3 regions of the Plantactinospora sp. B5E13 genome follow, and region 3 is predicted to be linked to each of the others. Evidence: riboswitches for the same ligand, from Rfam matches in the RefSeq annotation. Region 3 holds a riboswitch; each other region holds the start of a gene.
The links. A riboswitch is a leader RNA that binds a small molecule or an ion and turns the genes downstream of it on or off. The one in region 3 is predicted to bind cyclic di-AMP.
Positions count from the first base shown of each region.

Region 1: another riboswitch for cyclic di-AMP. It lies ahead of ABGB05_RS31685 (hypothetical protein); the one in region 3 lies ahead of ABGB05_RS35095 (hypothetical protein).
Region 2: another riboswitch for cyclic di-AMP. It lies ahead of ABGB05_RS25380 (NlpC/P60 family protein); the one in region 3 lies ahead of ABGB05_RS35095 (hypothetical protein).

Region 1 covers NZ_JBDPLT010000054.1:37,852-42,351, reverse strand. The annotation lists gene ABGB05_RS31695 (FtsX-like permease family protein) at 1-1,488, shown strand, start outside; gene ABGB05_RS31690 (cation diffusion facilitator family transporter) at 1,632-2,546, shown strand; cyclic di-AMP (ydaO/yuaA leader) riboswitch at 2,790-2,918, shown strand; gene ABGB05_RS31685 (hypothetical protein) at 3,019-4,026, shown strand; gene ABGB05_RS31680 (cellulose-binding domain-containing protein) at 4,147-4,500, opposite strand, start outside.
Region 2 covers NZ_JBDPLT010000034.1:72-4,571, forward strand. The annotation lists partial or broken gene ABGB05_RS25370 (pyridoxamine 5'-phosphate oxidase family protein) at 1-488, opposite strand, end outside; gene dcd (dCTP deaminase) at 670-1,248, shown strand; gene ABGB05_RS25380 (NlpC/P60 family protein) at 1,402-2,367, opposite strand; cyclic di-AMP (ydaO/yuaA leader) riboswitch at 2,454-2,604, opposite strand; gene ABGB05_RS25385 (N-acetylmuramoyl-L-alanine amidase) at 2,872-4,500, shown strand, end outside.
Region 3 covers NZ_JBDPLT010000073.1:2,975-19,966, reverse strand. The annotation lists gene ABGB05_RS35125 (hypothetical protein) at 1-642, opposite strand, end outside; gene ABGB05_RS35120 (SGNH/GDSL hydrolase family protein) at 764-1,474, shown strand; gene ABGB05_RS35115 (hypothetical protein) at 1,490-2,362, shown strand; gene ABGB05_RS35110 (M20/M25/M40 family metallo-hydrolase) at 2,510-3,562, shown strand; gene ABGB05_RS35105 (O-acetyl-ADP-ribose deacetylase) at 3,607-4,104, opposite strand; partial or broken gene ABGB05_RS35100 (cation diffusion facilitator family transporter) at 4,272-5,147, opposite strand; gene ABGB05_RS35095 (hypothetical protein) at 5,306-6,310, opposite strand; cyclic di-AMP (ydaO/yuaA leader) riboswitch at 6,314-6,445, opposite strand; gene ABGB05_RS35090 (SDR family oxidoreductase) at 6,847-7,872, opposite strand; gene ABGB05_RS35085 (polysaccharide deacetylase family protein) at 8,118-8,828, shown strand; gene ABGB05_RS35080 (glycosyltransferase family 2 protein) at 8,851-10,137, opposite strand; gene ABGB05_RS35075 (hypothetical protein) at 10,329-10,901, opposite strand; gene ABGB05_RS35070 (GNAT family N-acetyltransferase) at 11,036-12,301, shown strand; gene ABGB05_RS35065 (hypothetical protein) at 12,340-12,654, shown strand; gene ABGB05_RS35060 (ribose-5-phosphate isomerase) at 12,788-13,264, opposite strand; gene ABGB05_RS35055 (DUF1015 family protein) at 13,400-14,638, opposite strand; gene ABGB05_RS35050 (disulfide bond formation protein DsbA) at 14,756-15,385, opposite strand; gene pepN (aminopeptidase N) at 15,606-16,992, shown strand, end outside.

The DNA.
Region 1 (4,500 bases), on a different contig from region 3:
GACATCCCGCTGCACGCGCCGGTGGTCCGCTGGCCCACGGTCGCGGTCGCGCTCGGCTTCGGTGTGCTGGTGTCGGTGCTGGCCGCGCTCGTACCGGCGGTGGAAGCCGGTCGGGTGACCCCACTGGCCGCGTTGCGGGACTCCGACGCCGTCGAGGCCGGTGCCGGGTCGGCCCGACGTCGGCGTACCCGGGTCGTGGTCTCCGCGATCGTCGGCGCGGGCGGGGTGCTGACGGTGCTGGCCGGGCTGCCGCTGGGCTTCCCCGGCCTGCCGCTGGTCCTCGGCGGCGGCATGGTCGCCCTGCTCGGCACGGTGCTGGCGGCGCCGCTGCTGGTCACCCGGGCGGTCCGGCTGGTCGGCTGGCTGCCGGCCCGGCTCTTCGGCCCGGTGGCACGGCTGGCCGTCGCCAACGCCCGCCGTAACCCTCGCCGGACGGCGGCGACCAGCAGCGCGCTGATGATCGGCGTGGCGCTGATGGCGATGTTCGGCGTCCTGCTGGCCACCGCGCGGCAGCAGGCCGGCCGGGAGCTGACCGAGAACTTCCCGGTGGAGTTCGTGCTGGACACGGTCCGGTTGGACGGCGACCCGACGGCGGTACGCGGCCCGTTGCCGGCCGGGCTGGCGCAGCGGCTCCGGGCCGATCCGGCGTTCGCCACGGTGGCCGAGCTACGGCAGGCGCCGGCGCCGCTGGACGCCCGGATCCGGGTCTGGGCGGTGCCGCCGGGGCAGTTGGTGGGACCGATCCGGCCGGAGGTGACCGCCGGCGACCTGGACCGGCTCGGCCCCGGTACGGTGGCGCTCAGCCGCCAACTGGCGACCGAGCGGCGTCTCGGCCTGGGTGACCGGATCGGGCTGGGCCTGGGACCGGCGGACCCGCTGACCGTGGTCGCGCTCTACGACGACGCCCCGACCGACGGCGCCGCCCTGCTCGACTGGGCGACGTACACCGCCGGCCTCGGGGTGGCGGCACCGGACCGGCTGCTCGTCGACCTCGCCCCCGGGGTGTCGACGGCGACCGGCCGGCAGACCCTGGACACGCTGCTGCACGATCATCCGGCGGTCCGGGTCCGGGCGCTCGCCGAGCAGGCCGACGCGCTCGCCACCACCCTCGACGAACTGCTCGGGATCTTCGCCGCCCTGCTCGGCATGTCGGTGTTGATCGCGGTGCTCGGCATCGGCAACACCCTCGCGCTGTCGGTCTTCGAGCGTCGACACGAGTCGGCCCTGCTCCGGGCGCTCGGCCTGGCCCGCCGGCAGCTGACCGCCCTGCTGCTGGTCGAGGCGTCGCTGATCACCGCGGTCGGCGCGCTGGCCGGGCTCGTCCTCGGGGTCGCCCTCGGCTGGGCGGCGGCGCTCGGGCTGATCAACGCGTACGGGCACGGCCGGCCGGTCGTCCCGGTCGGTCAGCTCGCCCTCTGCGTCGCCCTCGCCGGCGCGGCGGCGATCCTGGCCAGCCTGCCGTCCGCCCGGCACGCCACCCGGCGGTGAGGGTGGTCCCCTTCTGACACCCGCCGGCCTCGCCGCCGCCGGGCACCGGTCGAGCCGGCGTCCACGGCCTGGCCGGCCAGCCAGACATATCGCAATGTCAGCATATGTCAGATCATGCCGGGCACAGCGGGGAAGGTGTGGACGTGGGAGCAGGACATGACCACGGCGGTGCGCTGACCCGCGCGGCGCAGCGGCACCGGGGGCGGCTGTGGGCCGCCTTCGCACTGCTCGCCGTGCTGATGGCGATCGAGGCGGCGACCGCGCTGCTGACCGGGTCGCTCGCGCTGCTCTCCGACGCCGGACACATGTTCACCGACGTACTCGGGATCGGGATGGCACTGGCCGCGATCACCGCGGCCGGCCGGGCGGCGGCCGACCCGCAACGGACCTTCGGGCTCTACCGCCTGGAGGTGCTGGCCGCGCTCGCCAACGCGGTCCTGCTCGCCGGCGTCGCGCTCTACGTCCTGGTCGAGGCGGTACGCCGGTTCGGCGACCCGCCCGAGGTCGCGGCCGGTCCGATGCTGGCGGTGGCGGTACTCGGCCTGCTGGCCAACCTCGCCGCGTTCGGCCTGTTGCGGGCCGGGGCGCGGGAGAGCATCAACCTGCGGGGCGCGTACCTGGAGGTGCTTGCCGACCTGCTCAACTCGGCGGGCGTGATCGTCGCCGCAGTGCTGATCATCACCACCGGCTGGCGGTGGGCCGACCCGATCGTGGCGCTGGCGGTCGGGCTCTTCATCCTGCCCCGCACCTGGCGACTCGGCCGTACGGCGGTCCGCATCCTGGTCCAGGCCGCTCCCGAACACCTCGACGTCGCGGCGGTGCGGGCCCGGCTGGCGGCCGTGCCCGGGGTCTGCGACGTCCACGATCTGCACGTGTGGACGCTCACCTCGGGGATGGAGGTCGCCTCCGCCCACCTGACCCTGGACGCGGGGGCGGAGGTCGCCAGCGTGCTCGCCGCCGCCCACTCGGCGCTGGACGAGGACTTTCACATCTCACACGCCACGCTGCAGGTGGAGCCCCGCACCGCGCCCGGCGCCTGCGGGCCCACCGACTGGTGAACGCTGCTGGCCCGGCGCCCGGTGGTGCGGCCCTCCGGGTACCACGCCATGGCGCGCGACACGCCTACCGGGAGTAGTTAGCGGGACCTTAAATCTGGTCCGACAATCGGCCGAGTATGTCCGATTAGTTCACCCAGAAACCGCACAATCGGGGCGACCACTTCGGCAACGGCATGTGTCACCCGACAGCAACTGCCGGTAGGCTCAGCCCCGGCCTCCGCCGGAGGAGTACCCACCGGACCGTGGAGACCGCCGCCTAATCGCCATGCGCGAGCCGGGGAACCAGGTACCAGGGGTGCATCCGCGCCAGCGGTAGGGATCTTCCGTCCCGAACCCGTCAGCTAACCCGGTCGGCGACTGACGGAAGGACACTGTCATGCCGTTCCTGGCATCCGCCAGCAGCACCACCCGCCCGGCCAACCGGGCGGTTCCGGGATCCGGCCGCCGATCGGCCGCCCGACTGGCCGTCGTCATGACCGCGCTGGTCGCCCTGGGCGCACTCGTCGTGACGCTCGGCGGCTCCCCCGCCACCGCGGCCCCCGCCCCACTCGGTTACGCACCCGGTGACATCGACGAGGGGGGCAGCGACGACCTCCGCGACCAGCTCGAGAAGGCAAGCAAGGGGTACGTCGACGCCAAGGCCAAACTGGACCGCTCGGTCAAGCGGCAGAAGGAGCTGAACGAGCAGCTCGGCAGACTGCGGACCGAGGTGACGGCCCGCAGCCAGCAGGTCGCCGAGATGGCCGGCATGGCGTACCGGACAGGCCGACTCGGCCAGGTGTCCGCCCTGCTCAGCAGCGGTTCCCCGGCCAGCCTGCTGGACCGGGCCGCCGCACTGGACAAGGTGGCCGCCAACGAGAACCGCGCCCTGCGCGACCTGCGGGCGACCCTCGACGCCGAGGTCGAGGCCAAGGCCGAACTCGACCGGGAGGTGCGCGAGCAGCGCAAACAGGTCGAGGTGATGGAGACCCGCAAGAAGCAGGCCGAGCGGGCGCTCGCCGCGGCGAACAGCGGCGGGCCCGGTTCGGGGGTCAGCGGTGGCAACTCCGCCTCGGCGCGGCCGGCGCCCCGCAACTCCGACGGCTCCTGGCCGCCGGAGTCGTGCAGCGTCGACGACCCGACGCCGGCCGACGGGTGCATCACACCACGCACCCTGCACGCGCTCAACCAGGCCAAAGCGGCCGGCTTCACCCGGTACGTCTCCTGCTACCGCAGTGGTGGCAGCGGCGAGCATCCGAAGGGCCGGGCGTGCGACTTCGCCGCCCAGAAGAACGGATTCGGCGGCGTCGCCACCGGGGGCGACCGGACGTACGGCAACAACCTGGCGGCGTACTTCGTCCGCAACGCCGACCGGCTCGGGGTGCTGTACGTGATCTGGTTCAAACAGATCTGGCTGCCGAGCAGTGGTTGGCGGGCCTACAACGGGGGTGGTGACCCGTCGAGTGACCACACCAACCACGTACACCTGTCCATGAACTGACGACCGCACGTCCACGAAACCACCCGCCGGCACCGCCCGCCACCCCTGGGCAGTGCCGGCGGGTCGTTTTCGCGGGCGCCAGAGCGCAGGCGCCGGAATACGACGAGGTTGCCCGGTCGGTCAGCAGCCGATCCGGGCCGAGCCGAGCGCCACGTCGTCGAACCAGAGCGTGTCGGCACCCTCGCCGTAGCTCTCCCAACCGAGCCGCAGATCGGTCAGGTTCGGCCGCCAGTTGGCCCGGTTGTGCCACTGCCCGTCGATGTCGTGGGTGGGCGTGCCGTCCGCGGTCAGGCCGGTCACCGCCGTACCGTCGACCCAGGTCTGCAGCCGGCCCTGGGTGCCGTCGACCAGGAACTCGACGCAGGTCCACCGGTTGACCGGCAGCGGCAGGCTGAGCGCTACGCCGTTCGGACTCTGCTCGGGCAGCGTGGCGTCGTCGGAGGCGCGGTTCCACTGCAGGGCGCCGTTCTGGCC
Region 2 (4,500 bases), on a different contig from region 3:
CTGCCGGCGGCGCCGGACGGGTCGAGCCAGACCTGGACCGCCGGCCGGGCCGCGTCGTCGCCGGCCAGCGGGGTGGCGCCGTTGCTGCCGTGCCGGGCGAGCATCGCCACGTCCACGGTGAACTCGAAGAGCCGCCAGTCGACCTGGGGCGCCGCCCGCAGGTTGCTGGCCAGCCGCTCGATCCGGGCCCGGTCGGTCACCGGCCGGGCCCGGCCGGCGACGTACGCCTCGTCGTCGCTCTCCTCCGGCGGGAACGAGTGCAACGCGTACCGCCCGTCGCGTTCGAGGTCGCGACGCTTCGGTGAGTCGACGACAAAACAGAAGAGTCCCTCGTCGGTGATGACCGGGGAGACGGGGTGCACGCGCGGCCCACCGTCGGCGCGCACGGTCGCCAGATAGCCGAGACCCGGCCCGTACTGCTGGAGGAGGGCGCGGATCGCGCCGGCGAGGTCGGGCTCGTCAGCGGCGAATTCGGACCAGGATGCCATGTTGTCATTCTATCGAACATACGTTCGATCACCTACCCGACCCGCCGGTGCGGTCCGCCATCCGGGACGACCGCACCGGGTGGTTCGGGACGGCCGCGGCGCTGGTCCGGACACGGCCCCAGGAGCTGCCTCCGGGCCGGCCGAGGCGCTGGCCCGGGCACTGACTCGCTAAGGTGGCACGGTGCTGCTCTCCGACCGCGACCTGGTGATCGAGATCAAGGCCGGCGCGCTCGCGCTGGAGCCGTTCGAACCGGCGTTGGTACAACCGTCGAGCATCGACGTACGGCTCGACCGGCTGTTCCGGGTCTTCAACAACCACCTCTACACGCACATCGACCCGGGGGTCCAGCAGGACGACCTGACCTCGCTGGTCGACGTGCCGGACGGTGAGCCGTTCGTGCTGCACCCGGGCGAGTTCGTGCTCGCCTCCACGCTCGAGGTGATCTCCCTCGGCGACCAGCTCGCCGGCCGGCTCGAGGGCAAGTCCTCGCTGGGCCGACTGGGACTGCTCACCCACTCCACCGCCGGCTTCATCGACCCCGGATTCTCCGGGCACGTGACCCTGGAACTCTCCAACGTGGCGAACCTGCCGATCCGGCTCTGGCCGGGGATGAAGATCGGACAGCTCTGCATCTTCCGGCTCTCGTCGCCGTCCGAGCACCCGTACGGCTCGGCCGTCTACGGGTCGCGTTACCAGGGTCAGCGGGGTCCGACCCCGAGCCGCTCCTGGCAGAACTGGCGCACCTGGCCGACCCGCTGACCCGCTGACCCGCTGACCAAAGGGCCGCCCGGCCGGCGGGCGGGCCCCGGATGTCGGCGCAGACGACCAGGCCCCGGCCGCATTCCGCGACCGGGGCCTGTTGGTGTTGTCGGCCCTCCGACCCGGGGATCCGGGCCGGAGCCGTGGCCAGGATCAGGGGCGACCGAAGCCGGCAAGGCTGCCGACCGAGTCCATCCGCGCCATCTTGACCGGCTCACCGGCCGTGGAGGCGTGCACGATCCAGCCGTCGCCGACGTACATCCCGACGTGGCTGATCGGGGAGAAGTAGAAGACCAGGTCTCCGGGCTTCAGTTGGGAGCGGCTGACCCGGCTGGTGACGCTGTACTGCCGGGCGGCGTTGTGCGGCAGGGAGACGCCGGCCTGGGCCCACGACCGCAGGGTCAACCCGGAGCAGTCGTACGAGCCCGGTCCCTCGGCACCCCAGACGTACGGCTTGCCGATCTGGGCGCAGGCGTACTTGACCGCCGTACCCATGTCGCCGCCGGGGTAGGTCGCCGGACAGGGCGCGGGCCGCAGCGGGCCGCCGGCACCCCTGCCGTACGCCTCGATCCGCATCCGCTGCAGCTTGTCGATCTCGGAGTCGATCTGCTTCTTCTTCTTCGCCTGCTCGGCCTCGGTCTTGGTCAGCTCGGCGACCAGGGCGTCCAGCGGCGCCTTCTGCTCGGCCAACCGGTTCTTGAGGTCGACGACCGCCTGCACCTCGCGCTGCTCGCGGCGGGCGAACTGGTCGAGTACCGAGAGCTGGCCGATGAGCGTGCTCGGGGTCTTGTTGCTGAGCACGGCGTTCATCATCGAGGCGCGGTCACCCTTGTACGCCTCGACGGCGAACTCGCTGACCCGGTTCATCGCCGCGTCGATCTGCTTCTGCAGCGGGGCGATCTTGTCCTGCAGCTTCTTGGCCTGCTTCTTCTTCTTCGCCAGGTCCTCACGGGTGGCGTTGTGCTTTTCGATCAGCGGCTCGAGCTCGCGCCAGTTCTTGTCGATCTGGCTCTCGATCTCGGAGACCGACGGCTCGGCGACGGCGGGCGTCATGCCGACGAACAGCACGGCGACGCTGGCGATCGCGGCGAGTGTGGTGGTGAGGATGGACCGTCGCAAGCGGGTCTTCGTCGTCGGACCGCCGGCCTGGGCCGGGCGCGGGGACGACGACCGCGGGGCGGGGGCTGCCACCGGGGTCCGTACTCCTTCTTCCTCAAGTCCGCCTACCGGGTTAGCTGACGGGTTCGGGCGGGAAGAGATTCGCCCTACCGCTGACGCGCGGATTCACCCCATGGTGCCCGGGTCCCCGGTTCGTGTGAGTCGTTGATTTTGTCGACGATTCGGCGGTGTCGAGACGTGGTCGCCGGACTGGCGGCCTGCCACCGCCTCGACGGTCCCCAACATTAGAGAAGCCTGTTATCCAAACGCAACCCGTGAAAGCAGTTAATTCGCACCGCATCGGCCCGGTCGCGGATTGTGCGGGGGGACGATCGACAATTCACCACGTCGTTACACAGCCGTGAAAGTTTCCTACAGGGCGACAAGCGCAGGTGGCAGCTATTGACGGCCACGGTGTCCCGGGTGGATGGTGATCATCAGCCATCCCCGGTGACAGGAGGTCCCATGCTCCGGACACGAAGGCCGCTGACCAGGAGAATCGCGATCGGCACCGCCGTACTCGGCGCCGCGGCGCTGGTCCCGGTCGGCGCCACCCCGGCGGCGGGCGCACCGCCCACACCCGGCCGACAACAGGAGTACGCCGCCGCGGCGGCCGAGTTCGGCGTACCGGAGAGCGTGCTGCTCGCCGTCTCCTATCTGGAATCCCGCTGGGACAGCAACGCCGGCACCCCGAGCACCAGTGGCGGCTACGGCCCGATGCACCTCACCGACCACCGCCACGTCCGCTCACTCGGCGGCGCCGAACCCGAGCATGGCGAGGACCGGCGCGGCGATCCCGCCCGACCGGGCCCGGTCACCGGCCAGGCCGCCCCCGACGCCACGAGCCGGCCGACGGTCCCCGGCCAACCCAGCCCGGCCACCGCCACGGCCCCGGACGACCCCAGCGCGGACAGCCCGGGCTCCCAGACCCTGGACACCGCAGCCGGGCTCACCGGCGCCACCGAGACCGCCCTGCGCACCGACCCGGCGGCGAACATCCGGGGCGGGGCGGCACTGCTCGCAACGTACCAGCGGGACCTGGCCGGGCCGACGGGGCGGGCCAGCGACCCGGCGGCCTGGTACGGCGCGGTGGCCCGGTACGCCGGCAGCGACCAGGCGGACGCCGCCGCGGTCTTCGCCGACGAGGTGTACCGGACCATCGTCGAGGGCGCCGCCCGGACCACCGACGACGGCCACCGGATCAGCCTCGCCGCCCACCCCGGCCTCGTCCCGCAGCGCTCCCGGCTGGACCGGCTCGGCCTCCGGACGCCGCCGACCCCGGCGACCGGGGCGGGGGCGGAGTGCCCACGCGACATCTCCTGCGAGTGGATCCCGGCGCCCTACGAGGCGTTCGGCGACGGCGACTACGGCAACCACGACCTCTCCGACTGGCCGGCCCGGCAGAAGATCGAGTACATCGTCATCCACGACACCGAGGAGACGTACGACAACACGCTCCGGCTGGTGCAGGACCCGACGTACGTGAGCTGGCACTACACCCTCCGTTCCGCCGACGGGCACATCGCGCAGCACGTCCGGGCGAAGGACGTCGCCTGGCACGCCGGCAACTGGTACGTCAACGCCAAGTCGATCGGCCTCGAACACGAGGGCTTCGCCGCCCAGGGCACCTGGTACACCGAGGCGATGTACCGGACCTCGGCCAAACTGGTCCGCCACCTCGCCGCCCGGTACGACATCCCGCTCGACCGGCAGCACATCATCGGCCACGACAACGTGCCAGGGGTGCTGCCCGGCAACGTCGCCGGCATGCACTGGGACCCGGGACCGTACTGGGACTGGTCGCACTACTTCGACCTGCTCCGGGCGCCGTTCTCCCGTACCGGCGGCCCCCGCACCGGCCTGGTCACCATCGACCCGGACGTGCACACCAACCGGCCGGCCTTCACCGGCTGCGAGACCGCCGGCACGCCGTGCGCACCACACGGCTCCTCGGCGGTGGTCCTGCACAGCGCCCCGTCCGCCGACGCCCCGCTGGTCAACGACGTCGGGCTGCGGCCGGACGGCACCCCGAACACGATGCACATCGCCGACCACGGCGCCCGGGTCTCGGCCGGGCAGACGTACGCGGTCGCC
Region 3 (16,992 bases):
CGGGGCGACGTCGAGCAGGCCGACGGGCAGCTGCTCGGCACGGGGCGGGCCGAGGTCCGGCCGCCAGTCCCGGTAGAAGAGCGGTACGTCACGGGGTGCCACCCGGGCCGGGGCGGGTGGCCCGCCGGGCGACAGGTCGTCCCACCGGACGGTGACCGGCCGGCGGAACCGACTGATGGTGATCCCGTCCGGGTCCAGTACGACCGACACCCGCCACCACAGGAGCAGGGCCACGGAGACGGCGAACAGCAGGACAACCGCGACGACGGAGATGACCGCCCCGGTGTCGCCGGCAAGCCGTACCCGCTCACCGTCCGGAGTGGACTCGGTCTGGACGAAGGTGGCGGCGAGCCACATGAACATGATCGCCTGCATGCCGGGGAGCTGCGCGAAGGCGGAGACGACAAAGCGGTCCGGCGCCCGCTCCACCCGAAACGTCGCCGGCCGGGCGGCAGGCCGGGCGACCAGTCGGGCGAAGACCAGCAGCGGTACGGCCGCCGTCGCCGGAACAACCACGAGGCGGAACAGGAGGCCGGCGCCGGATCCGCCGAACCGGTGCACCTGGAAGGTCACCATCAGGTGTGCCAGGAAGGCGACCAGGCCGAGCCCGGCGGCGATCACACGGGCCCGGGTCGGCGGCATCCACCCATCGTAGGAGGGTCGGTCAATGTCCGAACCTCCCACACCGACCGGTACCGGCGGAGCACGACCGACCCGACAAATGGCTGGCGGCCCGACGTCGGCAGAACAGATCATCATCGTCGTGTCCGGCTACTACGTCGCGCTCGGCGACTCGATGTCCATCGACGACTACGCCGGTGGCCCCGGGCGGGGCGCGGCGAGCCTGCTGTTCCGCAACCGGGACACGGACTTTCCCGGCTGGCAGGGCCGGGACCTCGCGGGGATCGGTTTCGAGGCGCGGCTGCTCGCCCGGGACGGGGCCACCACCATCGACGTCCTCGACCGACAGCTACCGGCCGTCGACCGGCCGCCGACCCTGGTCACCATCAGCATGGGCGGCAACGACCTGCTGGCCGCGTACGGCGACACCGACGCCGCCCGGGCGGCCGTCGCCCGGGTCGGGGCACAGGGCGAGGGTGTGCTGACCCGGCTACGCGCGGCCGCCGGCGGCAACTGCCGGATCGTGCTCAGCACCGTGTACGACCCGAGCGACGGCACCGGGGTGGTCCCCGGCTCCGGCCTACCGCCGTGGCCGGACGGACCGGCGATGCTGCACCTGCTCAACACCACGCTGGCCGGACTCGCCGAGCGGCACGGCGCGGCTCTTGCCGACGTACACGATCGGTTTCTCGGGCATGGGGTGACGGTGGGTGACCCGAGCCGGTCCGATCCCCGACCGTCCGAACGGGAACTCTGGTACTGCGGCACGGTCGAACCGAACGCCTGGGGCGCGAGCGGGATCCGCGAGGCGTGGTGGCGGGCGCTGGCGGACCTACCCGACCTGCCCAGGTGATCTAAGCTCCCCGGAATGCGCTTCTCCCGCGGTCCGTTCGACGCCGACCTCGTCAGCCAGGCCTACCAGGCGTGGGACGCCGAAGACTGGCCGCGCGCCGGCGAGCTGCTGGAACGGGCGGTCCGGCAGGCACCGGACGCCCGGGGCAGCGACAAGCTCTGGTTCGACGCGGCGTTGGCGTACAAGTTCCTCCGCGACTGGCCGAAGGCGTACGAGCTGGGTCGGGAGGCGGCGGCGCGGTCCCCTCGGGGCAGGCAGGACCCGGCGTTCTGGAACCTCGGAATCGTCGCGACCGTGTTGCGGGACTGGTCCACGGCCCGGGACTGCTGGCAGGGGTACGGGCTGCCGATCCCGCCCGGCGACGGCGAGATCCTGGAGGACTTCGGCCCCACCTGCGTACGGATCAACACGGCGGGCGGTCAGGAGGTGGTGTGGGCCCAGCGGCTCTGCCCGACCCGGGCCCGGGTGCTCAACGTGCCTCTCGACCCGGGCCGCCGGTTCGGCGAGGTCGTGCTGCACGACGGCGTACCCAACGGCGAGCGGGTCTTCCAGGGCCAGCAGGTCCCGGTCTTCGACGAGATCCTCCTCTTCACCGCGTCCGAGCTGCCCACCCTCTCGGTCACCGTGACCGCGTCGGCACCCGACGACGTCGAGGCGCTGTACGAGATGTTCGCCCGTGACAACCTCGGTGCCGAGGTGCGCGACACGGTGAAGCCGCTCTGCAACTGCTGCAGCGAGGGTTCGGTCACCCAGGAACGGACGGTGCAGGCGGGCCGCAGGTCGATGCTGCTCGGCGCCCCCGAACAGCGGGCCGCCGAACTGCTCGACCAGTGGCGTGCCGAGCGTCCCGACGACCGTTCCTGGACCGGGCTGCACCCGGCGACCTGATCGACCGACCGCGGGAACCCGGGCCACCGCGAACGGGACGATCCCGGGCACATCCGACCGACTGTCGTCGATTCCCGGGGTCGACCGGATTGCCGACCGATGCCATGATCACGGCACCCCTTGGCATCGTCCCCTGTGGAGTTCTGGATGGTCCTGACCGCGCATCCCCGGCTCCGACCACTGGCCGTTCCGCTCGCGGCACAGCTCGACGCGGTACGCGCCGCGGTCGACGAGGGACGGCTGCGCCAGCACGTCGAGCGCCTCGACGCGCCCCGGAGCCGGCGGCACGCCCCGGACGGGCTGGCCCGGGCCGAGACGTACGTGGTCCGGGAGTTGGAGCAGGCCGGTTGGCTGGTCGAGCGGCGGCCGTTTCCGCTGCCGGGGCGCACCACCCCCGGGGTCAACCTGCTCGCCCGTCCACCGGCGACAGCCCGTCCACCGGCCGTGCCTGCGTCGACGGTGCTGCTCGGCGCGCACCTGGACACCGTGTTCGGCAGTCCGGGCGCCGACGACAACGCGTCCGGGGTCGCCTGCCTGCTGGAACTCGCCCGGCTACTGCCCAGCCACGGCCTCGCGGCGCCGGTGCGGCTCGCCGTCTTCGACGAGGAGGAGACCGGCCTGCACGGCTCCCGCGCCCTCGCCGCCGAACTGACCGGCACGGACCGGATCGAGGTCGACGGGACTGACGCGGAAGCGGTCGGCGCCGAGCGGCCGGCCGCCGTGGTGGTCTTCGAGTGTGTCGGCTACTACTCCCGGGAGCCGCGCAGCCAGACCCTGCCTCCCGGTGCCTCGCTGGTCTTCCCCGGGCAGCGCCGGCGAGCTGGCCGACGCGGCTGGCGTGGCGACTGGACCCTGGTGGCGTACCGTCGATCGTCACGACCGTTGGCCCGGCTGATCGGCGAGTGCCTGACCCACCTGGCCGGGTCCGGGACCGCGATCCTGGCCCGCGACCCGCTCGACATTCCGGTCGTCGGCCCGCTGCTCCGCCGATACGTCCCGGCGACCCGACACTTCGCCCGCAGCGACCATCAGCCGTTCTGGGCGGTCGGCGTACCGGCGGTCCAGCTCACCGACACCGCCGACTTCCGGAACCCGCACTACCACCGGCCAAGCGACACCCCGGAGACCCTCGACTACCGGCGGATGGCCGACATCGTGGCCGCCACCGCCGTGGCGACATCACCGCTCGCCCGCCCCTGAGGTGGTCCCTCGGCATCGCCGGGCAGTGTGGACCGCGTCCCGGCTCAGAGCGCGGCGTTCAGCAGGTCCCGGGTCTGCTCGTCGAAGGCGACCAGGCGGATCCGCTCCACCTTCGACGGGGTGGACCGCAGCGTCGACACCGCGATCCGGGCCGCCTGGTCGGGCGGAAAGCCGTAGACGCCGGTGGCGATGGCCGGGAAGGCGAGACTGCGGGCCCCGATCCGGTCGGCGACCGCGAGGCAGCGGCGGTAGCACGAGGCGAGCACCTCGGCCTCGCCGTGGTCGCCACCCTCCCAGACCGGTCCGACGGTGTGGATGACGTGCCGGACCGGCGGGTCGAGGTCGAAGGCCGGGGTCGCCACCGCCTCGCCGGGCGGACAGGGGCCGACCGCTCCCCCGGCCTCGGCGAGTCGCGGGCCGGCGGCCCGGTGGATGGCGCCGTCGACCCCGCCGCCACCCAGCAGCGACTCGTTGGCGGCGGTCACGATCGCGTCGACCCGCTCCCGGGTGATGTCACCGGAAACCACCTCGATCGTCGTCATCGGCTGATGATGCCAGCCGTGGGCCCGCCGGGCACGCCGGTCGGCCCGGCCACCGCCGCCGGCTTCGCCCCGTCCGCCGACCGCCCGCCCGCGTCGCCGCTCGCCGCCGGGTCGGCCGGGCTCCACTCGCACGACGTACCGCCGTGGCAGAGCTTCTCCCCGGTCGGCGGTTCGATCTGCAGGGTGGCGTGGTCGATGCCGAACTCGTCGTGCAGCCGACGCCGGGCCGCCACCAGGACGTCCGTCACGTCGGCCCGCGCGTCGACGTTGAGGTGCGCGGAGGCGACGTCCATGCCGGAGGTGAGCGTCCAGACGTGCAGGTCGTGCACCGCGGTCACCCCGTCGAGTCCGGCCAGGGCGGTCCGGACCCGGGCGACGTCGACGTGCGGCGGCGCCGCCTGCACCAGTACCCGGCCGGCGGCCACCGCCAGCCGCCAGGTCCGGGGCAGGATGAGCAGGCCGACCGCGACGGCGACCAGTGGGTCGGCGTACCGCCAGCCGGTCGTGGCGATGATCAGGGCGGCGACGATGACGCCGACCGAGCCGAACAGGTCCCCGAGCACCTCCAGGTACGCCCCGCGCAGGTTGAGGCTCTCCTTGGCGCCGCTGCGCAGCAGCAGGAAGGCGACCACGTTCACGGCTAGGCCGCCGAGCGCGACCACCAGCATCGGGCCGGCCGCAACCTCGGGTGGGTCACCGATCCGGCGGACCGACTCGACCAGGACGTAGAGCGCGACACCGGAGAGGAGCACCGCGTTCGCCAGTGCGGCGAGCACCTCCAGCCGGTAGAGGCCGAAGGTGCGTTGGGGGTCCTTCGACGCGCGGCCGGCGGCGGTGATCGCCGCCAGCGCCATCCCGATGCCGAGTACGTCGGTGAACATGTGCCCGGCGTCGGAGAGCAGGGCGAGCGAACCGGTCAGCCCGGCGGCGACCGCCTGGACCAGCATGTAGAGGGCCAGCAGCCCGACGGCCAGCCAGAGCGGTCGGCGGTGCCGGTGTCCGGCCCAGGTCAGCGGGTTCCCGTGGTCGTGCCCCGCGCCCATCCTCCACCTCCGGCGTACGTCCGTTCCTGCCGCCGTCAAAGTATGCGGACATCGCTATGTATGCAAGTTGGAAGTGGGTGTCAGAATGCCGACCGCCCCGCCACCCGGGAATCGGGTGGCGGGGCGGTCGGTACTGCTCGGCTCTCGCGTGACGCCGCTTACAACATCGACACGTGCACGTGGTCCGTATGGTCACTGGCACCGCTGTAGGACGTCCAGCCGGTGGCCGGAGCCCAGATCTCCCTGTACCAGATCACGTACAGGATGCCGAGCCGGTCGGCGTTACGGACCAGGAAGGCGGCCAGGTTGTTGCCGTACTTCATCTGGTCGTTGTTCGCGGCCGGGGCGAACCCGCTGTTGAGCAGCGACCAGTCGCAGGCCCGCCCCTTGGGGTGCTCGTACGGCCCACCGGGGCGGTAACAACCGACGAACCGGTTGAAGCCGGCCCGCTTGACCTCCTTGTACATGTGCAGCGTACGAGCGGTGATGCAACCACCCGTGGTCGGATCATCCTGGTTGCAGGACAACGGCGGGAAGCCGTCGTCCATCCCCGGACCAGGCCGAGCAACCGGCGACTCCGCGTCGACCAGGCCCTTGTTCGGCCGACTCCGGCCACCGACCAGGGCGAGCGCCTTCTGCGCCTCGGTCCGTTGCTTGTCGATGACCTTGCGGGCATCCTTCTGCTTCTCAACCTCGGCGTCGACCGCTTCCTTGGCCGTGTTGACCTGCTCGCGTGCCTCGTTCAACCGGCGCAGCTTCTGGTTGTTGAGCAGGTTCAACTCGTTCAGGGCGGCGGCCCGGTCCAGGAAGGACTCCGACGACGAGCTGTTCAGCATCATCGACACGGCACTGAGCTTGCCCGCCCGGTAGGACTCCGCCGCGATCTCGCTCGCCTCCGGCGCGAGCGCGTCCAGTTCCGCCTGCGCCTCCTCGAGCTTCTTGGTGAGTTCCTTCTGCCGCTTCTGGGACTTCTTGAGCGCGGCGTTGGCCTCGGCGTACCGCTTCCCCGTCGTGGCGAGTACGTCACCGAGCAGCGGTGTCTCGACCTCCCCGTCCGGGCCCGGCTTGGGTGCCGCCGACGCCACAGACGGAGCCACGATCAGCGATGCCGCGGTGAGCAGTGCCAGGGCAAGCGCCAACCTTCGGCGTAGGGGTGCCCTCACATGTATCCCTTCCGTCGGCCGCCGACCGGGTTAGCTGACGGGTTCGGGATGGAAGATGTCCCTACCGCTGTCGCGGATTCACCCCGGGTACCTGGGTCCCCGGCTCGCCAGGTGGCGATTAGGCGGCGATCAGCGCCGGCACCATTTGGTCCCCGGCGGTGATATGAACGGCAGACAGCATACCCGGTTTCGCTTCCGTAATGGCAAGACCCGAATGCCCCGAAAAGCGTTGCGACACAACAACTATCAGTAATCACCGACGTGAGGAGTATCGACAGAGATCGTTCATCCGCGCTTTATTCACCATCCGCTGTCGGTTATTCACCAACCGCTCCGTGGCAGCGTAGGGGCGATAGGAAACCCTTCCGTCCTGACCGGTGGCCCGCCGCCCGGCCGGTCGTACCGTCCACCGGCCCAGGTCCGACCACCTACACGTTCCGTCACCGGTGACAGCGGGACAGCACCCGCCCGGCCGACACGGTCGGTGACCGGCGCTTTCCCGTACCCGCGACACGGTAGGCCCGCGCCCCGGCGGTTCAGCGCCCCCGGCGCACGGCGAGCCGCCGGGCCAGCACCGTCGCCCCGGCGGCGACAAGCCCGGTGGCCAGCAGTTCCCGGTGCCGGGACAACCAGAGTTGTGCACTCTGGACCCGGGACCGGTCGTCGAACGAACCGTGCGCCCCCGGGTCCGGCCCACCACCGTCGTCGACCGGCTGCCAGAGGTTGACCCGCCGATCCGGGTCGACCGGCTCGTCGGTCTGCTGCGACCGGTAGCCCGACCGGGCCAGATAGCGGTCCAGCAGGCCGGGCACCAGCCGGTTGCCGAGGATGGTGCCGACGGTGGAGGCGCCGACCCAGTACTCCCGCCGACCCGGCCGGTCGGCCGCGTACACCACGGCGCGGGCGGCCACCTCCGGTTGGTAGATCGGCGGCACCGGTTGGGGGCGGTTAGGCAACCGGGACAGCACCCAGTCGAACTGCGGCGTGTTCACCGCCGGAAGGTGCACCATGGTGACCCGCACGCCGGCCCGGTCGTGCAACAACTCGCAGCGCAGCGCCGAGGTGAACCCGGCGATGGCGTGCTTCGCACCACAGTACGCGGACTGCAGGGGCACCGACCGGTACGCCAGTGCCGAGCCCACCTGCACGATGGTTCCGGACCGACGCGGCAGCATCCGGTCCAGGGCCGCCCGGGTCCCGTGCACGTAGCCGAGGTAGGTCACCTCGGTGACCCGCCGGAACTCGTCCGGCCCGATCTCGGTGAACGGCGCGAAGACCGAGGTGAACGCGGCATTCACCCACAGGTCGATCGGGCCCAGTTCGGCGCTGGCCCGGTCCGCGGCCGCCTCGACCTGGTGGTGGTCCGACATGTCGGTCTCGATCGGCAGCGGCACACCCCCGGCGGTCCGGACGTCGTCGGCGGCAGCCCGCAGGCCGGCGGCACCCCGGGCCAGCAGCGCGATCCGCATTCCCCGGCGGGCCAGTAGCCGCGCCGTGGCCCGACCCACCCCCGCGCTCGCCCCGCTGATCACCGCCACCCGTGGTCTCGGTCGGCCCCGCATCAGGCGCTCCTCCGGTCCTTGTCGGTCGCCCGGTCCGTCGGTCCCTCGGGCCGCGCGCCGCCGCCCGGGGCCGCCGGCTACCCGGTCGGCGGCCCGGCAAACCTCGACCCCGCACCGGGTCCACCCCGGGCGCCCGTCCGGGATACGGACGGGCGCCGAGTCGGCGTACCACCCGTCCGGGTGAGGATGAACCGGGACAGACCGGGTATCCGCGCCCGGCGAAGCGGTGGCAGGTGGAGGAACAGGTGCGGGCACGCGCGGTACCGGTGACAACGCTCGGTGCCGCGCTGGCCGCGCAGGCCGTTCCCGCGCTGACCGCCCTGCCCGGCGTACGGCTGCGGTTCTTTCCCCGACTGAGCGGCCGGGGCGCGCCCAACCACGTGGCGCTGACCTTCGACGACGGGCCGGACCCGGCGTCCACTCCGTACTTCCTGGAGACGCTGGCCGCGTACCGGACCAGGGCGACCTTCTTCCTGCTCGGCTCGATGCTGGCCCGGGCGCCGGAACTCGGCCTCGACCTCACCGCCGCCGGTCACGAGGTGGCGGTGCACGGTTGGTCCCATCAGAACCTGCTGCTGCGGAGTCCGCACGCCACCTACCGCGACCTGGCCCGGGCCCGTGAACTGATCCTGGCGGTGACCGGTCGCTCACCCCGGTACTACCGCCCTCCGTACGGGGTGTTCAGCACCGCCGCGCTGATGGCCGCCCGCCGGCTGGACCTGACCCCGGTGCTCTGGACCTGCTGGGGCCGGGACTGGACCCGCTCGGCGACTCGTACCTCGGTCCTGCGCACCCTGCGGACCGGGCTCTCCGGTGGCGGCACCGTGCTGCTGCACGACTCCGACTGCACCTCGGCGCCGGGATCCTGGCGAGCCACCCTCGCCGCCCTCCCCCACCTGCTCGACGAGTGCCTGCGACGGGGTTGGCGGGTCGGCCCCCTCGCCGAACACCGCTGACGCGGTGCGCAGGAGCCCTTTGTTATCGCTCCTTGTCGAGGAAGGAACCCTTCCTGACCTCTGACGCCTGCGCCGGCTCGGTCACCGCCGGGACCGGTTCCGACTCGACCGCAGCCAGGGCGGAGGCGGCTTCGGCGGTGGCCGACGCGGCGACCGCTTCGACAATCGTCGCGGGCGTGCCGGTCCGTACGGCGTCGCGGGGTATACCGGGCGGCGCCAGCGGGCGCCGGGCCCGGGCGACCACCCCGAGGTGGGCCCGTCGGACAACCCGCAACGCCGAGAAGAGCCCGTACGCTCCCCGGCCGATGAGCCGGTGTTTGAGCCCGAGCAGGCCGCCCGGTGGCCGGTACCCGGTGGCCGGAAGATGCCGGCGGTACCGGATGACGATGTTGGCGAAGAACTCGCGCCGTCGGTGTGGCGGAACCCGTCGGGGGTGGCCGAGCACCTGCAGCAGGTGCCAGATCATCCGCTGGAAGATCAGCTGACGCAGTTCCGCCGACACCCCGACTGCCGGGGTGGTCGTCCCGCCCGTCGGCCCGGCCGCCTCGGCAACGGAGACCGGACCGGGGGCCGGACCGGCACCGGAGTGGTCGAGGCCGGCCAGCACCCGGTCCCAGTGCGCGAAGACCTCGAAGTGCCGGTCGCTGACCGTCGAGGTGATCGCTCCACCGGGCCGCTGCCGGTACGCGTAACAGCAGCGGTCCAGCAGGCTGATCCGCGGCGCGGCCAGCATCAGCGGAAAACTGAACGACACGTCCTCGTACCAGCCGGGGCCGAAGGTCAGTCCGAGGTCGGTGAGGAAGCGTCGACGGATCACCTTGTTGCAGGTGATGTGGAGCACCGAGAGCAGGCCGGGCACCTCGTCGAGCCGGAAGACCTCCGGTACCGGCCGGTCTCCGTTGATCCGCGCCAGCGGGCAGCTCCGGCGGCCGCCGTCGGGGAAGTACCGGGTGTACGCGGTGACCAGGAGATCCGGCCGGGTACGGCTGAGCCGCCCGGCGACGGCGGTCAGGGCGCCGTCGGGCAGCCAGTCGTCACTGTCCACGAACCACACGTACTCGCCGGTGGCCCGGGCCAGCCCGGCGTTGCGGGCCGCGCCGAGTCCCCGGTTGACCGGAAAGGTCAGCACCACGACCCGGGGGTCGCGGGCGGCGTACCCGGCCAGGATCTCCGCACAGCCGTCGGTCGAGGCGTCGTCCACCGCGACCAGTTCGAGGTCGGGAAAGGGCGGGTCGAGGATGGAGTCCAGGCACTCCGCCAGGTAGTCCTTCACCTGGTGGACCGGCACGATCACGCTGAGCAGGGTCACCGTCGACAACCTCCGGCGGAGGACTGACACCCTCCGAAGGAGGACGGAGACCGAATCGTAGCGTCGCGTGATCAGGCGACAGGCGGACAGTAACTATCGAGTGACCGAATTGTGATTTGTCGCCTGGATCATCACCCGTTCGGGTGACGGCGGCGACGCTGGCGGATGTGGATGCGGCCTGGAACGCCGGCTCACCGCCCGGCGACCCAGTTCCACAGGTCCACCACCCAGCCGGTCTGCCCCAGGTACGCCACCCCCACCGCGACCAGGAAGACCCCGGTCACCAGGTGCGCGCCCCGGGCCGAACGCCGGATCCGACCAAGCTGACGCTCCAGCACGACCCGGCCGATCAGCCGGGCGAGCGCGAAGAGCCCGGCCGCGATGAAGAGGGTGAGGACGAAGGTGACCACCGGGCTGGTCAGGTCACCCCGCCCCGAGATGGCCCAGATCCCCCAGCAGACGAAGGCGAAGAGACCGCCGATCAGACTCCAGTGCGCACCGAGGCGCAGCTGCCGCCAGTGGTAGCCCGGCGGCAGCTGCGGCCGGTCGTCCTCGAGCTGCGGCCATCCGGTGCCGGTCGGCTCGTGCGGCCCGACCGGTTCCGGCGCGGTACGCGGCTGCGGCACCCCGACCGCCGCCACCCCACGGCGGAAGCCCGGCGCCTCCGGCGCCATCTCGACGGTCGGTTCCGCGTGCCGGAAACCCGGCCCCTCCGGCGGCATCTCGACGGTCCGCTCCGCCCACGGCTGCGTCTGGTCTGACATCTGGTCCTCCCCATCGGTCGGCGATCGGTCCGGGCCACCGATGATCGCCCGGGCACCGACCCGTCCCCGCTTCCGAGGGTAGCCACGCGGTAAACCGGTCGCCGAGGCAGCATCCGCTCGGCTAGACATGGACGATGTCGTACCCGGAGTTACCGATCGAGCCCGCGACGCCCGCCGACTTCGCCGCCATCCACGGCCTGCTGAACACCCTGTTCCACAACCTGCCTCCGGACGAGACGCTGACCGGGGCCGAGCATGGCGTCTTCGAACCCGACCGGTCACTGGTGGTCCGGGCCGGATCGGCGGTGGTGGCGCACGCCGGGGCGTACACCCGGGATCTGACCGTGCCCGGCGCGGTGCTGCCGGCGGCCCACGTCACCCTGGTCGGGGTGGCGCCGACCCATCGCCGGCAGGGCCTGCTGACCCGGCTCATGCAGCGGCAGCTGCGCCAGATCCAGGCTGCCGGGCGGGAGTCCTTCGCGGTGCTCTGGGCCAGCGAGGGCCCGATCTACCCACGGTTCGGCTACGGGCAGGCGACCCGGCAACTGCACCTGGACATCCGGACGACCGGGCTGCGACTGACCCCGCCGACGACGGCGCCATCCACAACGCCGCCGACAGCGCCGACGATCCGCCTGCACACCGGTGACCCGGTGCCGCTCTGGTCCGACCTGGCGCCGCTCTACGACCGGCTGCGCGCCGACCGGCCCGGCTGGTCCGACCGGACCGAGGCCTGGTGGCGGTACGTGCTGAGCGACTACCCCACCCGCCGGTCCGGCGGCACCGAACGACGGGTCGCGGTCGTGGAGACCGCGGCCGGCATCTCCGGGTACGCGGTCTGGCGCGGCCGCGGCCACTGGGACGAACGTGGGCCACAGGGTTCGGTGCTCGTCGAGGAACTGGTCGCGGCCGACCCCGACACCTCGTACGCGCTGTGGCGGTTCCTGCTCTCGATCGACCTGACCCGGACCGTCAGCTACCTGAACACGTCGACCGACGAGCCGCTGCAGTACCTGGTCGACGAACCGCGCCAGCTCGGCGCCCGGGTGGGCCACGGTCTCTGGGTACGGATCGTCGACGTGGCCGGGGCGCTGACCGGTCGCCGCTACGCCGCCGACGTCGACGTGGTGTTCGAGGTCACCGATCCGCTCCTGCCGGAGAACGCGGGCCGGTGGCGGTTGACCGCGGACGCCGGCGGGCCGGCGGTGTGCGTACGCACCGACGCCCCGGCGGACCTCGTCTGCGACGTACGCGATCTCGGTGCCGCCTATCTCGGTGGCCCGCCGCTGGCCGCGCTGGCCGCCGCCGGGCGGGTCCGGGAGGCCCGCAGCGGCGCCCTGGCCCGGGCCTCCACCGCGTTCGGCTGGCACCGCGCGCCGACCGGGATGGGCATCTTCTGAGCAACGCCGCACCGGCCGCTCACCGGTAGGGTCAGGGCATGACCGACTCCGAGCGTCGACGTCGGCGGCTACGGCACGATCCGCCGGAGGCGACCGGCGGTGAGGGCCGGCGTGGGTCGGAGCCGCCTCCCGGGACCGCCGGCGGCACCGAGGACCGGGACACCGAACGTGGCCTGCGCGGCCTGATCGGTTCGGGTGCCTCCCAGGTCAGCGTGACGGCCGCGATGCGGGCCCGGGACGCGGCCCGCCCCACCGAGGCGGACCTGGCCGAGGCTGCCGAACGACTGGTCCTGGTACGACGCAACTGGGTGCCCCGCGAGGACCTGCCCCGTAACCCCCGCGCAACGCCGTGAACCGGGCCGTCGACGGGTGGCCGGCCGGCCCGGATCGGCTCAGGACGCGACCGGCCCAGGACGCGGTCGGTTCAGGACACTGCCCGGCCAGGACGCGGTCGGTTCAGGACTGCCCGGCCAGGACGCGGTCGGTTCAGGGCGCGGCCGGCAGGGCCGGCAGTTCGCCGCTGCGCTCGTAGTCGGCGACCTGGGCGATCCGCCGAGCGTGCCGCTCGTTGCCGGAGAACGGCGTGGTGAGGAAGACCTCGACGATCGCGGTCGCCTCGTCCAGGGTGTGCTGCCGGGCGCCGATCGCCACCACGTTCGCGTCGTTGTGCTCCCGGGCCAACTGGGCGGTCTCCAGGTTCCAGGCGAGCGCCGCCCGTACTCCGGCGATCTTGTTGGCGGCGATCTGCTCGCCGTTGCCGGAGCCGCCGATCACCACACCGAGGCTGCCGTGGTCGGCGACCACCCGGGCCCCGGTGTGCAGGCAGAACGCCGGGTAGTCGTCGTCCGGGTCGAACACCGACGGTCCGACGTCCACCAGCTCGTAGCCCTGCTTGGCCAGATGGTTGGCGAGGTGCACCTTCAGTTCGTAGCCGGCGTGGTCGGATCCCAGATAGACGCGCATACCGCGCAGTCTGTCAGCCCGGCGCGCGGTCCCGCCGGCAGGCACGGCGACAGCCGGACAGATCACAGGTCGGGCCGGCGCGCCGAACCAGCGCGCCGGCTCCGCCGCCACTCAGGAGGGCGGGTCCGACCCCGGTCAGGAGGCTGTGCCGTCGCGGCCCAGCTCGGCCAGGACCAGGCCGCCCCGGGCCTTCGGGGTGAACCAGGTGCTCTTGCGCGGCATCTTCTGCCGGGCCAGGTTGACCGCGACGAAGTCGTCCACGGTCACCGGTGCGATCAGGATCGCCAGCTCGGCCCGGCCCGCGTCGACCTCGCCCACCAGCCAGTCCGCCGGGTAGTCGCCACCGACGTACGTGACGCGCTTGTCACCCGGGTCGAGCCCGAGCGCGTCGCGCAGCAGGGTCCGCTCGACCAGCGTGTGGTCGAGGTTGTCGACTCCGGTGCCGTCGCCGGACGGCAGCGAGACCGTGTACCCCTGCCCGGCGAGATACAGCACGACACTGCCGCCGCTGCCGGGAACCGCCGGCGGCCCGGCCAGCGGCTCGACCCGCGCCCCGGCGGCGCCCAACCGGGCCAGCAGCTCCTCGGCCGTGCTGGTCAGTTCGCTCACCAACCGGTTGTACGGCTGGATCGCGACCGAGGCGGGTGTGGTGATCACCGCGAGGAACCGGGGCAGTTCACCGATCTGCGCGGCGAGGCTGCGATGGTTGCCGTCGGCGACGACCAGTTCACCGCCGCCGGCGAGCCGCACCAGCTCGTCCTGCCGGTCGCCCGGCCCGACCAGCCAGATCGCGTGCGTACGACCGGCCTGGTCCACGTCGGTGGCGGCCGGCACGCCGGCCGTCTCGGTCGCCTCGGCGAGTGCCCGGTGCAGCGCCTCGGCCGGGTTTGCGCCGTCGGCGGCCCGGTTGCCGGTCTGCAGCAGCAGCACCGGGGAGAGCAGGTGCCCGGTCGCCTCGGCCAACGCGACCCGCTCCCGCACCTTCGCGATGAAGACCTCCTCGTTGCGGATCACCAGGCCCGGCTCGTCGGCGCTGGTGGAGATCTGGTCGGTGTCGACCATCGCGAAGAGGCCGTACCCGGGTTCGTCCACCGGCGAGGTGATCCGGTAGAGCACCACCACCTGCTCGGCCGGGGTGTAGCTGCCGTCGGCCTTCGCCTCGGTGAGCCGGGTCACCGCCTCGGACAGGGAGTCCGTGAAGGACCGGCCCAGACTCTCCGGCGCCCGGTGCGGCATCTCGATCGCCAACGCACTGTGCGGGTTCGCCCGGATGATCTCGGTGATCTCGGCGTCGTCGGCGAACTCGTCATAGTTCCTCGCGCCGGTGCCGCCAGTGGTGATCCAGGCCCGGCTGATCGGATGTACGACCGTCATGTCCGGTGACGCTACCGGCCCTGCCCCGGTCGCCCACGTCACACCCGCCGGTGTCCACCCCGTGGGCGTTCCGACGGGGTGGACACCGGGGATCCCGGGTCGAACCCGGGCGACCGCTCAGTCGAACCGGGGCGACTCGGTACGGGTCCGCTTCAGCTCGTAGAAGCCGGGTGTGCCGGCGACCAGGAGCACCCCGTCCCAGAGCCGACCGGCCGCCTCACCCTTCGGTGCCGGCGTGATCACCGGACCGAAGAACGCGACGGTCTCCCCGGGGACCGGCCCCGGAGCGTGGATCACCGGAGTGCCGACGTCCTGGCCGACCGGCTTCATCCCCGCGTCGTGGCTGGCCCGCAGCGCCTCGTCGTACTCGGTCGAATCGGCGGCCTCGGCCAGGTCCGGGTCCAGGCCGACCTCGGCGAGCGCCGCCCGGTACAGCTCCGGACCCCGCTCCTGCTTCGCCAGGTGGATCCGGTTGCCCAGGGCGGTGTAGAGGTCCCGGACCGCCCGCTCCCCGTGCTTCTGCTCGACCGCGATGCAGATCCGCACCGGGCCCCACGCCGTGTCCAGCAGCTTCCGGTAGTCCTCGGAGAGCCCGTCGCGTCCCGCATTGAGCACCGACAGACTCATCACCCGGAACCGGACATCCACCGGTCGTACCTTCTCCACCTCCAGCAGCCAGCGGGAGGTGATCCACGCCCACGGACAGACCGGGTCGAAGAACATGTCAACTGCCGCGCGCTCGGACACCCTGACTCCCCTTTCACGTCGGGCCGCCGGAGTCGACGGCACGGTTATGAATCCTCACCCCCCGATGGCGCCGCCGGCATCGGGATGAGACCGTGACCTGCGGCACCCGAAGCACCGTCGGGTCATGACAGACTCAGCGGTGAGCCGTGGGATGGGGCTCGAGTGCTGTGTCAACGGGGACAGCAGCGGTGAGATTCGGATGGAGATTCACGTGCCAGGAGTGCGCAACCTGACCCAGGTCGAGGCGACGGAGCGGGGGCGGCTGCTCGACGTCACCGGATACGACATCCGCCTGGACCTCTCGTCCGCCGGACAGGCCGCCCAGAGCCGCACCTTCCGCTCGGTCACCGAGGTCCGGTTCCGCTGCGCCGAGCCCGGCGCCGGCACCTTCATCGAGGTGGCCGCCGACAGCGTCCGGTCCGCCACCCTGAACGGTGAGCCGGTCGACCTGAACGGCTGGTCGGCCGAGGCCGGACTGACCCTGACCGGCCTGGCCGCCGAGAACGTCCTGGTGGTCGACGCCGACTTCCTCTACTCCTCCAGCGGCCAGGGGCTGCACCGCAGCGTCGACCCGGTGGACGGCGAGACGTACCTCTACAGCCAGTTCGAGACCGCCGACGCGCAGCGGGTCTTCGCCTGCTTCGACCAGCCCGACCTGAAGAGCGTCTACACCTGGCACGCGACCGTGCCGGCACACTGGCGAGTGATCTCCAACATGCCGGTACGCGCCGAGGAACCGGCCGGCGACGAGACCAAGACCGTCCACTTCGCCGAGTCGGCGCGGATGAGCACCTACATCACCGCGCTCTGCGCCGGCCCGTACCACGAGGTCCGGCACACCCACGACGGCATCGACATGGGCTACTTCTGCCGGGCCAGCATGGCGCGCTACTTCGACGACGACGACCTGCACCTGATCACCCGGCAGGGCTTCGACTTCTTCCAGCAGCAGTTCGGGGTCCGCTACCCGCTGCCGAAGTACGACCAGGTCTGGGTCCCCGACTTCAACGCCGGCGCCATGGAGAACTTCGGCTGCGTCACGCACGCCGAGTCGCACTACATCTTCCGCTCCCAGGTCACCGACTTCGAGTACGAGCAGCGCGCCAACACGATCCTGCACGAGCTGGCCCACATGTGGTTCGGCGACCTGGTGACCATGCGCTGGTGGAACGACCTGTGGCTGAACGAGTCGTTCGCCGAGTGGGCCAGCCACTGGGCCAACACCAACGCCACCCGGTTCACCGACGCCTGGACGACCTTCCTCTCCGTCCGGAAGAACTGGGGCTACCGGCAGGACCAGCTCTCCTCCACCCACCCGGTGTACTGCGAGATGCCGGACCTGGAGGCGGTCGAGGTCAACTTCGACGGCATCACGTACGCCAAGGGCGCCAGCGTGCTCAAGCAGCTCGTCGCGTACGTCGGCGAGGAGCCGTTCGTCGAGGGTCTGCGCAGCTATTTCGGCAAGCACGCGTGGGGCAACGCCACCTTCGACGACCTGCTCACCGAGTTGGAGGCCGCCTCCGGTCGGGAGCTGCGCAAGTTCGCCGCCGAGTGGCTGGAGACCGCGCAGGTCAACACGCTGCGCCCGGAGGTGGAGATCGGCCCGG